DNA from 2 places in the Streptomyces sp. Y20 genome. Region 1 is predicted to be linked to the other one. Evidence: riboswitches for the same ligand, from Rfam matches in the RefSeq annotation. Region 1 holds a riboswitch; the other holds the start of a gene.

Region 1 (7,292 bases):
CGCGGTCATCCGTGAGGCGGCGGCGCGGCTACTGGACTCCGTGGACACCACGGGCGGGGTGCGGCTGCTCGGCGTCGGCGTGTCCGGGCTCGCCGACTACACGCAGGAGGACCTGTTCGCGCAGGCGGCGGGGGAGCGGGCGGTGGACCTCGCGGAGGAGGCCGTGCCGCAGGCCCCGGCGGAGCAGGGGCCCCCGGCCGAGCGGCAGTGGCGGGCCGGGCAGGACGTGCGGCACGACGTCTGGGGACACGGATGGGTGCAGGGCAGTGGTCTCGGCCGGGTCACCGTGCGCTTCGAGACGCCGCTGTCCGAGCCGGGCCGGGTCCGGACGTTCCGGGTCGACGATCCCGCGCTGACGCCGGCCGAACCGTTGCCGCTGGTCTCCGGGCCGGCGCCCACCGGCCCGGCCCCGGCCGTGCGACCGGCTTCGGATGAGCAGCCCGGACGTCCGGCCCCGGATTCGGACGGGTACGACGGGCGACCCGGCGGCGGGGTTCAGGGGCCCGGCGCGGACCGGGACTCCTCCGGTGGTGCCAGGGTGCCGAAATCGTGGTCCGGGGCCTTGGGCGGGGACGCCGTGTCCAGGCCGTAGTGGTGGTAGAGCTGGAGTTCCTGCTCGGGGGAGAGGTGGCGGCCCACGCCGAAGTCGGGGGCGTCCTTGATCAGGGTCCGGTCGAAGGGGATGTGCAGCGTGCCGTCGAGGAACTCGCTGGGTTCCAGAGGGACGAAGGCGTCCCGGGAGAAGAGACCGGTCCGTATGGCCGCCCACTCGGGCACGCCGGTCGCGTCGTCGAGGTACACCTCGTCGATGGTGCCGATCTTGGCGCCATTGACGTCGAACGCCTTGCGGCCGATCAGGTTGCGCGGATCGATGTCGGTTCGCACGGTCCCTCTCTCTCCACGTGGTCGCAACACATCCGTAAGCACAACAAAAGAGCAGATTCAGGGATGCGGCCACTCGAGGGCTCAGGCGTTGACCCCGCTGGTAGGCTGACAGCGGCTGCCGACCCCGCGCGGGAGAGTCCTCCGACCATGTCGGAGGCGCCGAAGGAGCAAATCCTCCCCGGAATCTCTCAGGCTCACGTACCGCGCGGACGAGGTCACTCTGGAAAGCAGGGCGGGTGTGCACGGCGTCCGCTCTCACCGACGGTGAAAGCCGGTGCCCGCAAGGGCCCCGGTGAAGCTCTCAGGTCGAGATGACAGAGGGGGAGGCCGTCGGGGTATCCGTACCGGGGTGCCCCTCGAAGGTCGCGTCAGACCAGGAGGCCTCCGCAATGACCGCCCATCGCATTCCGCTCTCCGAACTCGAAGCGGGTATTCCGTTCGAGCAGCGCCACATCGGCCCTGACCAGGAGGCGCGGGCCAAGATGCTCGCGCAGGTCGGGTACGGCTCGCTGGACGAGCTGACCGCCGCCGCGGTCCCGGACGTGATCAAGAATGCCGACGCCCTCGACCTGCCGAACGCCCGCACCGAGGCCGAGGTGCTCGCCGAGCTGCGTTCCCTCGCCGACCGCAACCAGGTCCTCGGCTCGATGATCGGGCTCGGGTACTACGGGACGTTCACACCGCCCGTCATCCTGCGCAACGTCATGGAGAACCCGGCGTGGTACACGGCCTACACGCCGTACCAGCCGGAGATCTCCCAGGGCCGCCTGGAGGCCCTGCTGAACTTCCAGACGGTGGTCGCCGACCTGACCGGCCTGCCCACCTCGGGTGCCTCCCTGCTGGACGAGGGCACCGCCGCCGCCGAGGCGATGGCGCTGTCCCGGCGCATGGGCCGGAACAAGAAGGGCCTGTTCCTGGTCGACGCGGACGCGCTGCCGCAGACCATCGCCGTGATCGAGACGCGTGCCGAGCCGGCCGGCGTCGAGGTCGTCGTCGCCGACCTCAGCGACGGCATCCCGGCCGGGATCGCCGAGCGCGAGATCAACGGCGTGCTGCTCCAGTACCCGGGCGCCTCCGGTGCCGTACGGGACATCAAGGCGGTCATCGACCAGGCGCACGAGCTGGGCGCCCTGGTGACGGTCGCCGCCGACCTGCTCGCGCTGACCCTGCTGACCTCCCCGGGCGAACTGGGCGCGGACATCGCCGTCGGTACGACCCAGCGCTTCGGCGTGCCGATGGGCTTCGGCGGGCCGCACGCCGGCTACATGGCCGTCCAGGAGAAGTTCGCGCGCAGCCTGCCCGGCCGCCTGGTCGGCGTCTCCGTCGACGCCGACGGCAACAGGGCCTACCGCCTGGCGTTGCAGACCCGTGAGCAGCACATCCGCCGTGAGAAGGCCACCAGCAACATCTGCACCGCGCAGGTGCTGCTCGCCGTGATGGCCGGCATGTACGCCGTCTACCACGGTCCCGAGGGCCTGCGGACGATCGCCCGCCGCACCCACCGCTACGCCACGATCCTCGCCGCGGGCCTGAAGGCCGGCGGGATCGACATCGTCCACGGCGCCTACTTCGACACCGTCACCGCCCGCGTGCCCGGCAGGGCCGCCGAGGTCGTCGCCGCCGCCCGGGACAAGGGTGTCAACCTGCGCCTGGTGGACGCCGACCACGTCTCCATGGCCTGTGACGAGACCACCGGCCGGGCCCAGCTGGCCGCCGTGTGGTCCGCGTTCGGGGTCGAGGCCGACGTCGAGGCGCTGGACCCGGCCGCCGAGGACACCCTGCCCGAGGCGCTGCTGCGCACCGACGCCTACCTCACCCACCCGGTGTTCCACCAGCACCGCTCCGAGACCGCGATGCTGCGCTACCTGCGCCGCCTGGCCGACCGCGACTACGCGCTCGACCGCGGCATGATCCCGCTGGGCTCCTGCACCATGAAGCTCAACGCGACCACGGAGATGGAGCCGGTCACCTGGCCCGAGTTCGGGCAGCTGCACCCCTTCGTGCCCGCCGAGCAGGCCGAGGGCTATCTGACGCTCATCCGTGAGCTGGAGGAGCGTCTCGCCGAGGTCACCGGCTACGACAAGGTCTCGCTCCAGCCGAACGCCGGTTCGCAGGGCGAGCTGGCCGGTCTGCTCGCCGTACGCGGCTACCACCGCGCCAACGGCGACGAGCAGCGCACCGTCTGCCTCATCCCGTCCTCCGCGCACGGCACCAACGCGGCCAGCGCCGTGATGGCAGGCATGAAGGTCGTCGTCGTCAAGACCGCCGGAGACGGCGAGATCGACATCGAGGATCTGCGGGCGAAGATCGAGAAGCACCGTGACGAGCTGTCGGTGCTGATGATCACCTACCCGTCCACGCACGGTGTGTTCGAGGAGCACGTCGCCGACATCTGCGCCCGGGTGCACGAGGCCGGCGGCCAGGTGTACGTCGACGGCGCCAACCTCAACGCCCTGGTCGGCGTGGCCAAGCCGGGCCACTTCGGCGGCGACGTCTCCCACCTGAACCTGCACAAGACGTTCTGCATCCCGCACGGCGGCGGTGGTCCGGGCGTCGGCCCGGTCGCCGTCCGCGAGCACCTGGCGCCGTACCTGCCCAACCACCCGCTCCAGCCGGCCGCTGGGCCGGAGACCGGCGTCGGCCCGATCTCGGCCGCCCCGTGGGGCAGCGCGGGCATTCTGCCCATCTCCTGGGCGTACGTCCGTCTGATGGGCGGCGAGGGCCTGAAGCGGGCCACACAGGTGGCCGTGCTGTCGGCGAACTACATCGCCAAGCGACTGGAGCCGCACTTCCCGGTCCTGTACACCGGCCCCGGCGGTCTGGTCGCGCACGAGTGCATCATCGACCTGCGCCCGCTGACCAAGGCGACCGGCGTGAGCGTCGACGACGTCGCCAAGCGCCTGATCGACTACGGCTTCCACGCCCCGACCATGTCCTTCCCGGTGGCCGGCACCCTGATGATCGAGCCGACCGAGTCGGAGGACCTCATCGAGCTGGACCGTTTCTGCGATGCGATGATCGCGATCCGCGCGGAGATCGAGAAGGTCGGTTCCGGCGAGTGGCCCGCCGAGGACAACCCGCTGCGCAACGCCCCGCACACCGCCGCCGCGCTCGGCGGTGAGTGGGCGCACGCCTACAGCCGCGACGAGGCCGCCTTCCCGGCCGGCGTCTCGGCCGCCGACAAGTACTGGCCGCCGGTGCGCCGCATCGACCAGGCCTTCGGCGACCGCAACCTGGTCTGCTCCTGCCCGCCGCTGGACGCGTACGAGGACTGAGCGAGCCGCTGGTGTCGGTCCCGCCCGGAATCCGGGCGGGACCTTCGCGTTTCCGCTACGCCGTCGCCAGGGACACCTCGGTCGCCTTGATCAGGGCGACGACGTCGGAGCCCACGAAGAGGCCGAGGTCCTCGGCGGCGTCCCTGGTGATGGCGGCGGTGAGTTCGCCGCCGTCCACGGTGACCTTCACGGAGGCCATGACGTCGCCGACCACGAGATGGGTGACCGCGCCGGGCAGCTGGTTGCGGATCGACAGGCCCGCGACCCGGTTGGTGGCCAGGGACACCTCCGTCGACTTCACCAGGGCGTGCACGGCGGAGCCCGGGGCGAGACCGAGCTGCTCGACGGCCTCCAGGGTGATGGCCGCCGTCAGGTTCTGGCCCCCGGTCAGGCGGACGCCGACGGTCGCCATCACCTCGCCGGGGTGCACCTCGGTGACGGTGCCGGGCAACTGGTTGCGGATGCTGAGACTCATGGCCCCTCACCGTAGTGGGCGAGGGGGTCAGGCCGGGTACGCGTGCGTCTGCGTCGCCTTGACCATCGCCCAGACCGGTGCACCGGGGTGCAGGTCCAGCTCGGCCGCGGCGACCGTCGTCAGGTCCGCGGTGAGGGGGAGTCCGCCGGTGAGGTCGGCGCGGATGCGGTCGCCGTGCGTCTCCAGGCCCGCGATCTCGCAGCGCCACACGTTCCGGGCGCTGGTACCGGCGGGCCGGCCCCGGAACAGGGTCACGGCCGACGGCGGGAACGCCACGAAGACGGGTCCGGACAGCTCCTCCGTGGTCGTGATCACGGGCCCGTCGTCGAGCCCTACCGTGTGGCCCGCGGCCTGCCCTCGGTAGAGGTTGAGGCCGACGAGCCGGGCGATGTAGTCCGTGCGCGGGTGGCGGGCGATGTCGGCGGGCGTGCCCTCCTGCACGACCCGGCCGTCTTCCACGACCACCAGCCGGTCCGCGAGCACCATCGCGTCCAGCGGATCATGGGTGACCAGTACGCAGACCGCTTCGAACTCGGCCAGGTGGCGGCGGAGCTGGGCGCGGACCTCCAGGCGGGTACGGGCGTCCAGGGCCGCCAGCGGCTCGTCCAGGAGCAGCAGCCGGGGGCGGGTGGCGAGGGCGCGTGCGAGCGCGACGCGCTGGGCCTGGCCGCCGGAGAGAAGGCGCGGACGGACGCCCGCGTGGCCGGCCAGGCCCATGCGCTCCAGCCAGGCCGCCGCCCGCGCGCGGGCCTCGGCCTTGCCCGCGCCCCGGCAGCGGGGGCCGAAGGCGACGTTGTCCAGGGCGGACAGGTGCGGGAAGAGCAGGTAGTCCTGGAAGACCACACCGACCGGGCGGGACTCCGGGGCAGTGCGCTCCAGCGGGGTGCCGTCCAGGCGCAGGTGGCCGTCGGTGAGCGGGGTGAGACCGGCGAGGGCGCGCAGGGCGGTGGTCTTGCCGGCGCCGTTGGGGCCGAGCAGGGCGATGACGTCCCCCGGGGCGGCCGTCAGGGTCACGTCCAGGCGGAACGGGGGGCGGTCGACGACGAGGTGGGCGTCCAGGCCCTCGTCGGGGGCGGCTTCCGGGTGCGGGTGGGGGGTGGTCGGCCGGTCCCCGGCCGGGCCCGGCTTCCGCCCCGCGTCACCGGTGCGGGGCTCGTCGTCGCTTGCCGGTGGCCCTTGTGGGGTGCGATCGCCGCAGGTGGCCGAGGGTGCGTCCGGGTGCAGGGGCCGGGATGCGGTGCGGTTGCCGTTGGCCGCCGGTTCGGCGGGACGGTCGGCGGCTGCCGGTACGCCTGGGTCCGGTGCGTGGGCGGGGGCGTCGGAGGGCTCGGAGCCGGTGCTTCTCATGAGGTGGTTGTCCAGCGGTCCCTGAGGCCGGCCAGCACCGCGATGGACACCGTGAGCAGGACGAGACTGAGGGAGACGGCGGCTTCGGGGTCGTTCTGGAGGGCGAGGTAGACCGCGAGCGGCATGGTCTGGGTGCGGCCGGGGAAATTGCCCGCGAACGTGATCGTCGCGCCGAACTCGCCGAGCGCGCGTGCCCACGCCAGGACCGCGCCCGCCGCGATGCCGGGGGCGATCAGCGGCAGCGTGACCCGGCGGAACGCGGTGAAGCGGGAGGCGCCCAGGGTGGCGGCCGCCTCCTCGTAGCGCGGGTCGGCGGCGCGCAGCGTGCCCTCCACGCTGATGACCAGGAACGGCATGGCCACGAACGCCTCCGCGATCACGACGCCCGCGGTGGTGAACGGCAGGGTGATCCCGAACCAGGAGTCCAGCCACTGGCCGATGACGCCGTTGCGGCCCAGGGCGAGCAGCAGGGCCACACCGCCGACGACCGGCGGCAGCACCAGGGGCAGTGTCACCAGGGCGCGCACGAGGCCGCGGCCGGGGAAGTCCGTGCGGGCCAGCAGCCAGGCCAGCGGTACGCCTAGGACGAGGCAGACGACGGTCGCCGCGGTGGCCGTGACCAGGGACAGCTGGAGCGCCTGCCACACCTCGGCGCCGGTGAGCTGGTCCGGCAGGCTGCGCCAGGGAGCCCGGACGAGCAGGGCGAGCAGCGGCAGCAGCAGGAACGCCAGGGCCAGCAGGCCCGGCAGCAGCAGCGGCAGCGGCACTCCGCGCCGGCCCCCCGTGCCGGCGCGGCGGCGCCGCGGCCGGCCCGTGCGGGGGCCGGCCGCGGTAGCGGGCTTGTCGAGCGACGTCATGGTTTGAGGAACCCGGCGCCGCTGAGGACCCTCTGGCCCTCGGTGGACCGCACCAGGGCGATGAACGCCCTGGCGGCCTCGGCGTTCGGGGCGTCCTTCAGCAGGGCGATCGGGTAGTCGTTGACGGCGGCGGCGGACTCGGGGAACTCCACGCCCTCCACCTTGCCGTGCGCGGACTTCACGTCGGTCTTGTAGACCAGGGCCGCGTCGGCCTCCTTCAGCTCCACCTTGGTCAGGGCGCCCTTGACGTCCTGCTCGTAGGAGACGGGGGTCAGTTTCACCTCGCCCGCGGTCAGGGCCTTCCGGGCGGCGGCGCCGCACGGCACCGTCCTGTCGCACAGGACGACCTTCAGACCGGGCCGGGCGAGGTCCTTCAGGGAGGACAGCTTGTGCGGGTTGCCCGGCACGGTGGCGATCTCCAGCTGGTTGCGGACGAAGGTGTCCGGGGTGCCG
Region 2 (7,292 bases), on a different contig from region 1:
GCCGACCTTCTTCAGCGAGGCGATGATCGCCGTGGCGGCGTCGATCTCCGGCTGGCGGTCGGAACGCGCGGCGATGTTCGTCGTGATCGACGACTTGCCGCAGGCCTTCAGCTGCTGCTTGGCCTTGGCGGCGTCACCCTTGTTGCCCTGGCTGGCGTAGACGTCCGACTTCTCGTAGCCCGGGATGTCCGGCGGCAGCACGGTGGAGGCGACGTCACCGCGGATCGGGCCGCCCTCGGCGGTCTGCACCGAGACCTTGTCGATCGCGTACTGCACGGCCTTGCGGCACTCGGGCTTGTCGAACGGCGCGACCTTGGTGTTGATCGCCAGGTACACGAGACGGCCACCGTAGGTGTTGTCCGTGTTGGCCTTCTTGTCGGCGTCGGTGAGGACCTTGGCCTGGGTGGAGGCCTGGACACCGGTGCCGGCCAGGTCGATCGCGTCGCCGGCGAGGACGTCCTGGTCGATCGTCTCCGCGTTGACCTTCAGCTTGACGACGATCTTGTCCGGCAGCTGCTTGCGCAGCGGGTCCGTCTTCGGGTCCCAGTTCGGGTTGCGCACCAGCACGGCCTGCCGGCCGTCCTGGTAGCTCTGGAACTTGTACGAGCCCGAGGAGACGATGTGCTTGATGTAGTCGACGCCCGTGTCCTTCGCCTGCGGCACCGGGGCCGTCTGCGGGGCGGCGACCAGGTAGTCGAACTCCTGGAAGGCCTGCTTCAGGTGGAAGACGATGGTGGTGTCGTCCGGCGTCTGGATGGAGGACAGGCCCTTGGCGCTCTTGTCCTTGTACGGGCCCTTGTACTTGTCGCCGCCGGCCATGAACTGCTGGAAGTAGTTCGGGCCGAGGGAGAGCACGTCACGCGCGAAGTTGGAGCGCTCGACGGCGTACTTGACGTCCTTCGAGGTGATCGGCGAGCCGTCCTCGTACTTCAGGCCCGCACGCAGCTTGTACGTCCAGGTCTTGCCGCCGTCGCTCGGCACGCCCTTGCTCGCCGCGAGGTCCGGGACGAGGGTGTTGCCCTTCTGGCCGGCGCCCGGCTGGAAGGTCATCAGCGGGCGGGCGTACAGCCGGCTGAGGTTGTACATGTACGCGTAGTACGTGTTGCCGGGGTCGAAGGAGTCCGGCACGTCGGACAGCTCGTAGGTGAGCGTGCCGCCCTTCTTGTCGGACGCGTTGACGACGCCCTTGGTCGCGGCGTTGGCCCCGGCCGACTTGGTGCCGTTGTCGTTCTTGTTGTCATCGGCCTTGCTGCAACCCGCAAGAAGCAGGCTGGCGGAGCCGATGGCCGCGATCGCGGCCAGCGCTGACCTTCGCATGATGGGCGCTTTCCCCTCCATTGTTGACAAACTTTCAGGCTCTTCGCAGCAGGCGTCAGCGGCTGCGCGGATCGAGAGCATCGCGGAGACCGTCGCCGAGCAGGTTGAACGCGAGGACGGTGACGAAGATGGCGAGCCCGGGGACGATCATGAACTGGGGGTCGACCTGGTAGTAGGTGACCGCCTCACGGAGCATGCCGCCCCAGGACGCCTGCGGGGGCTGGATGCCGACGCCGAGGAAGCTCAGGGACGCCTCGAAGAGGATGTTGGTCGGGATGAGCAGCGTCGAGTAGACGATGATCGGGCCGACCAGGTTGGGCATCAGCTCGCGGAACAGGATGTACGGGGCCTTTGCGCCCATGCCGCGGGATGCGTCCACGAACTCGCGCTCCCGCAGGGCCAGCGTCTGGCCGCGCACGATCCGGCCCAGGTAGGGCCAGTTGAAGAAGCCGATGACGAAGATGAGCACGCCCAGGTGGAGCGGCAGCCCGTTGAGGCCGAAGGCGCCGCCCTGGAGGGTGGCGGAGATGGCGATCGCGAAGAGCAGGAGGGGGAAGGCGAGGAAGGTGTCCATCAGCCGGCTGATGATCGAGTCGACCCGCCCGCCGTAGTAGCCCGCCACGACACCGAGGACCGCGCCGATCACGTTCGACAGGACGGTGGCGCCGAAGGCGACCACCAGCGACACCCAGGAGCCCTCCAGGACTCGGGTGGCGATGTCACGGCCGAACTTCGGGTCCACACCGAGCGGGTGGTCCAGGCTCATGCCGCCCCAACTGCCCTTGGGCAGCGAGGTGTCGGGGGTGATCAGGTCCTGGTGGAAGGCGTTGGGGTCGAGCCCGAACACGGCCTGGAGGGGGCGCGAGAGAATCGCGAGGAGGATCAGCAGGACCACGATGACGCCGCCCGCGACGGCGACCTTGTCCCTCTTGAACCGGGTCCAGGCGATCTGGCCCAGGGAACGACCCTCGATCTGCCCCTTTCCGACACCCTCCAGCACAGCCTCCGGCTGTGCCTCGGCTGCCGCTCCGGTGGTCTCGATCGGTGCGGTCACGGTGAGCGACCCCTCTCGCCGGTGGTGACCGGCCTGCGCCTGCCGCGGATTGCGGCTTTGTCGACTTGCCATCGAGCGCGAGGCCTCGGCCTCGCGTCTGAGTCGCGAGTCTTCAGCGTCGCTGTGATCACCCGCCAGAGCTGGCGGCGAAAGTATGCGCAACCGTGATGCAGTGCAGGGGATTCCGTTATCCGAACAGTGGGTAACGACCCCCGGACGTGGGCCAGTTGGGGCAGAACGGCATATTCGCCCGGAACGGGACGTACCGGCGATGTCTACGCGCGCAGAAGAGGCTCGTTCACGCGGGCAGCGTGGTGCTGCTCAAACCCCTTGACATGTCCGCCTGTTGGTCAGTAGCCGCCGTGCGCGGGCGGGTAGCCGTAGCCGGTCGCCGGCGGAACCTGGAGCGGGGGCCGGGGCGGCGGGGCGGCGGCGTGCGCCTCGCGATCGTAGAAGGGACGCGCGTTGGCCCGCATCCACATGACCACCGGGTCGTAGCCGTCGGTCATCACGACCGTCGAGACCGGCAGCCCCTCCGGGACCGCGCCGACCGACTGCTGCATCATCGCGCGCACCGAGTCGACCGCCGCCGGGGAGGTGTCGTACACCTCCAGGCCGAGGGCGAGGTACGGCGCCCCGAGCGCGGGCTGCACCCAGGCGCGGCGCAGCGAGCGCAGCGCGGGGGTGCGGTGCGCGTTCTGCGCGAGCAGGGCGTAGAACTGCGGGATCTCGATGCCGGGTTCCGACAGGCGCAGGGGGCCGGCGGGCTGGCGGTCCAGGCCGGTGGCGATGCGGCGCAGGTCGAGCCAGGGGATGCCGACGCCGCCGCCCGGGGCGTGCGGATTGAGCCACAGGCCGTAGTGGTCGGGGTAGAGGGTGCGGGCCACGTCGACGCCGTCCACCACCTCGTAGGAGCGGTTCCAGCCACTGGCCGACAGCTCCTGGGCGGAGGTGACGCAGGGGGCGTAGTGGAAGCCGTCGACCTCCATGTCGCCGTACTGGGCGTCCGGGGAGCCGGCCTGGCCGTGCCACAGGAACATCCAGACCTGGCCGGAGGAGGGGGCGGCGAGGGCGCGCAGCAGGGCCTCGTAGGCGTCGTAACGTCCAGGCGTGACCTGGCGCAGCATGTGCTCGACGCTGCCGCTCGGGCTCGCGCTCACCTGTCTTACCGCCCCTTCTCGTGGAGTGCCCCGCGTTGGGGGACAGCTTAAGCGCCCGGTGGCCCGGTACCTCGTGGCCGTTCGCCGGGGGCGGCCGGGCGGTGGCGCGCCGCGCCCGGCGGGCACCACCGGGTGCCGGGACCCGGTCTCGCGTCCCGGCGTGCCGGCCCCGGCTCCGCGCTCCGGTGGCCCGGCCGCTAGTGGCCGAACCGGTAGAAGGGGCGGACGTTCGTCTTCAGCCAGTCGGCCACCGGGTCGTCGGTGACGTCCATGAGGATCAGATTGACCGGCCACCTCACCGGGACCCTGCCGAGTGCCCGGCCCAGGGCCTCCAGGGGCACGGTGCGCAGGTCGCCCTCCCACCGGGAGAGTTCCACGCCGACGAACATCACCGGTTCGGCCGTCTCGACGGCGGCCAGGCAGCGGCGGGCGGTCACCACCACGCCGGTGTCCGCGAACTCGGCGGAGGCGGCGGAGAGGAAGTCGACCGGGTCGTCCTGCCAGTCGGGCTCGAAGAGGCGGACCCGGCCACCGCTGCCGGGGCCGTCGAGCGGGGTGCGGCCCACCCGGCACAGTTCGGCCACGGCCTCGGGCGGCAGCGGGATGCCGACCACACCGCCCGGGTTCACGGCCAGGCCCGCCTGCGGCGGCAGGCCCCGGGCGAACTCCACGGCGGGGGCGACGGTGTACGACATGTGGGAGCCGGCCGCCTGGCGGAACTGCTCCTCGGAGCTGAACACCGGCACGTACACCTGGCCCTCGATGTCGAGTGTGGGCAGGTCCAGCGGGCCGCTGTCCGGGCCGCCGCCGGCCGGCAGCGGGATCCACAGGAAACTGCGGCCGAGGACCTCGATGATCCGGCCGCCCGCCGTGGGGACGCCGAGGGAGGCCGAGAGCACCTCCTCCAGTTCGTTGCCGGGCCAACCGCCGTGCGGGTGGGGGTGTGTCTGTGCCGGGAAGTCCGCGGGAAGGTCCGCCGGGAAGTCCATCTGCCTACCGCCTGCTGGGAACCACTGCTGTGAGAGCGAAGGCTATCGGGTGGCTGTGACATCGCGGCTCCGCCGGGGATCCCGCGCCGCGTCAGCGGGGTCAGGGGCGGCGAAGTCCACGCGGTGCAGGGTGTCCGCGGCGGGCCGGTCCAGCAGCAGCGCCGAGCCGCAGCCCGCGGGCGGTTCACCCCGCTCGACCGCGCGCAGCAGCCGGGCGGCGGTACGGCGGTGCCGGCGGAAGGCGTAGCGGGAGACGCCCCGGCCGCGCTCCCGCTGGCCCTCGCGGGCGGTCTCGGGGGCGACGTCGAGCACCAGCAGGTGCAGGGTGCCGCCGCGGCGGCGGGCCTCGCGGGCGAGCCAGCCGCGCACCCAGGGCTGGGTGCCGCAGTCGTGGACGACGACGCCGTCGCCGGTGCGCAGCGCGCGGCGCAGTCCGGCGTAGTGCGCGAGGCGGACCAGGGGGCGGTAGAACGCGTACGGCAGGAGGCGGGGCAGGCGGGCCGCGAAGCGGTCGCGGGCGTCCTGGGAGTCGACGCGGTGGCCGGCGACCGCGCGGCGCATCAGCGTGGACTTGCCGCTGCCGGGCAGGCCGGTGATCACCACCACGTCCCGCGGCCCGAAGACGAGGGCGCGCGGGCTGCGGCCGGCGCGGTCGCGCAGGTCACGGACGACCGGGACCGGGCGCGCGGGGTGCCGCTCGCGGGCGGTGGCGGGGGCGGAGCGCTGCTTGGGCACCGCGAGGCCGGTGGCGGCGGCGGTGACGTACGCCGTGGTCCTGTTCACCGTGATGTCCTCCCCTGTGGGCTCGGTCATGTCCTGCCCATCGATGTTAAAGAGAAGGTAATGCCGGTGGTCGGTGGTTCGGTGCGGGTCGTGCCACAGGTCGGTTACAGAAGCCGGGCTCGCGTGCGATGATGTGCCCGCCAACTGCATACCGGCCGCTTGAATCCGCGCGGGAGAGTCCCCAGGTCCCCTTGGACCGTCTGGGGCGCCGAAGGAGCAAGTCCCTCCCTTGAATCTCTCAGGCCCCGTTACCGCGCGGGCGAGGCACATCTGAAAAGCGGGCCGCTGTGTCCAGTGGTCCCACCCAAGGTGCAAGCCGTGATCGTCCCCGTGGCGGTCGCGGCGAACCTCTCAGGTTCCGATGACAGATGGGGAGGAACGTTCCTCGCCCCGTCCGTATGCCCTGGGAGACGACCGACCGATGAGCAGCACCGAACTCCGCCACACCGCGCTGGATGCCGTGCATCGCGCGCTCGGCGCGACCATGACCGACTTCGCCGGCTGGGACATGCCCCTGCGCTACGGCTCCGAGCGCGACGAGCACCTCGCGGTGCGCACCCGGGCCGGCCTGTTCGACCTCTCCCACATGGGCGAGATCACCGTGACCGGCGCCGGGGCGGCCGCCCTCCTGAACTTCGCCCTGGTCGGCAACATCGCCTCCGTCGGCGTCGGCCGCGCCCGCTACACCATGATCTGCCGGGCCGACGGCGGCATCCTGGACGACCTCATCGTCTACCGGCTGGCCGAGACCGAGTACATGGTCGTGGCCAACGCCTCCAACGCCCAGGTGGTGCTGGACGCGCTGACCGAGCGGGCCGCCGGCTTCGACGCCGAGGTCCGCGACGACCGGGACGCCTACGCGCTGCTCGCGGTGCAGGGGCCTCAGTCCCCCGGCATCCTGAAGTCGCTCACCGACGCCGACCTGGACGGGCTGAAGTACTACGCCGGCCTGCCCGGCACCGTCGCCGGCGTCCCGGCGCTGATCGCCCGCACCGGCTACACCGGCGAGGACGGCTTCGAGCTGTTCGTGCGCCCGGAGCACGCCGTGCGGCTGTGGCAGGCGCTGACCGAGGCCGGCGAGGGCGTCGGCCTGGTGCCGTGCGGCCTGTCCTGCCGGGACACCCTGCGCCTGGAGGCGGGCATGCCGCTGTACGGGCACGAGCTGACCACCGCGCTCACCCCCTTCGACGCCGGGCTCGGCCGGGTGGTCAAGTTCGAGAAGGAGGGGGACTTCGTCGGGCGCGAGGCGCTCGCCGGGGCCGCCTCCCGGGCCGAGGCGAGCGCGCCCCGGGTGCTCGTCGGCCTGGTCGCCGAGGGCCGCCGGGTGCCGCGCGCCGGGTTCGCCGTCGTCGCCGGCGGCCAGGTGATCGGCGAGGTCACCTCCGGTGCCCCCTCCCCCACCCTGGGCAAGCCGATCGCCATGGCCTACGTCGACGCGGCCTACGCGGCGCCGGGCACCGAGGGCGTCGGCGTGGACATCCGGGGCACCCACGAGCCGTACGAGGTCGTGGCGCTGCCCTTCTACAAGCGCCAGAAGTAGACACTGAACGCTGCGGCGCTCCCGGCGTCCCGCCCCGCGCCGCCGGACGTGACCCTGCGCACATTCCCCCTGCTCACGAGCAGGTCCTACCGTCCCCCCCTTCATCAGCACTCCCGCGCGTACAGGAGAATCCAGGCCATGAGCAACCCCCAGCAGCTGCGCTACAGCAAGGAGCACGAGTGGCTGTCGACCGCCGAGGACGGCGTCGCGACGGTCGGCATCACCGAGTTCGCGGCCAACGCGCTCGGCGATGTGGTCTACGCCCAGCTCCCCGAGGTCGGCTCCACCGTCGAGGCGGGCGAGACCTGCGGTGAGCTGGAGTCGACGAAGTCGGTCTCCGACCTGTACTCGCCGGTCAGCGGTGAGATCACCGAGATCAACGAGGACGTCGTCAACGACCCCTCGCTGGTGAACTCCGCGCCCTTCGAGGGCGGCTGGCTGTTCAAGGT

What was found. Region 1 has a riboswitch for glycine ahead of gcvP (aminomethyl-transferring glycine dehydrogenase). Riboswitches for the same ligand answer to the same signal wherever they lie in the genome.
Region 2: it holds a riboswitch for glycine, as region 1 does, so the genes downstream of both, gcvT (glycine cleavage system aminomethyltransferase GcvT) here and gcvP (aminomethyl-transferring glycine dehydrogenase) in region 1, are expected to answer to the same signal.

Annotation. Positions count from the first base shown of each region.
Region 1 covers NZ_JBIDDP010000017.1:10,096-17,387, forward strand. The annotation lists gene ACGFT1_RS31545 (DNA polymerase IV) at 1-592, shown strand, start outside; gene ACGFT1_RS31550 (PRC-barrel domain-containing protein) at 496-885, opposite strand; glycine riboswitch at 1,005-1,099, shown strand; gene gcvP (aminomethyl-transferring glycine dehydrogenase) at 1,275-4,160, shown strand; gene ACGFT1_RS31560 (molybdopterin-binding protein) at 4,216-4,635, opposite strand; gene ACGFT1_RS31565 (ATP-binding cassette domain-containing protein) at 4,663-5,982, opposite strand; gene ACGFT1_RS31570 (ABC transporter permease) at 5,979-6,839, opposite strand; gene modA (molybdate ABC transporter substrate-binding protein) at 6,836-7,292, opposite strand, start outside.
Region 2 covers NZ_JBIDDP010000007.1:155,658-162,949, forward strand. The annotation lists gene ACGFT1_RS19580 (ABC transporter substrate-binding protein) at 1-1,338, opposite strand, end outside; gene ACGFT1_RS19585 (ABC transporter permease) at 1,373-2,371, opposite strand; gene ACGFT1_RS19590 (enhanced serine sensitivity protein SseB C-terminal domain-containing protein) at 2,722-3,498, opposite strand; gene ACGFT1_RS19595 (enhanced serine sensitivity protein SseB) at 3,729-4,520, opposite strand; gene ACGFT1_RS19600 (AAA family ATPase) at 4,563-5,303, opposite strand; glycine riboswitch at 5,464-5,567, shown strand; gene gcvT (glycine cleavage system aminomethyltransferase GcvT) at 5,725-6,843, shown strand; gene gcvH (glycine cleavage system protein GcvH) at 6,982-7,292, shown strand, end outside.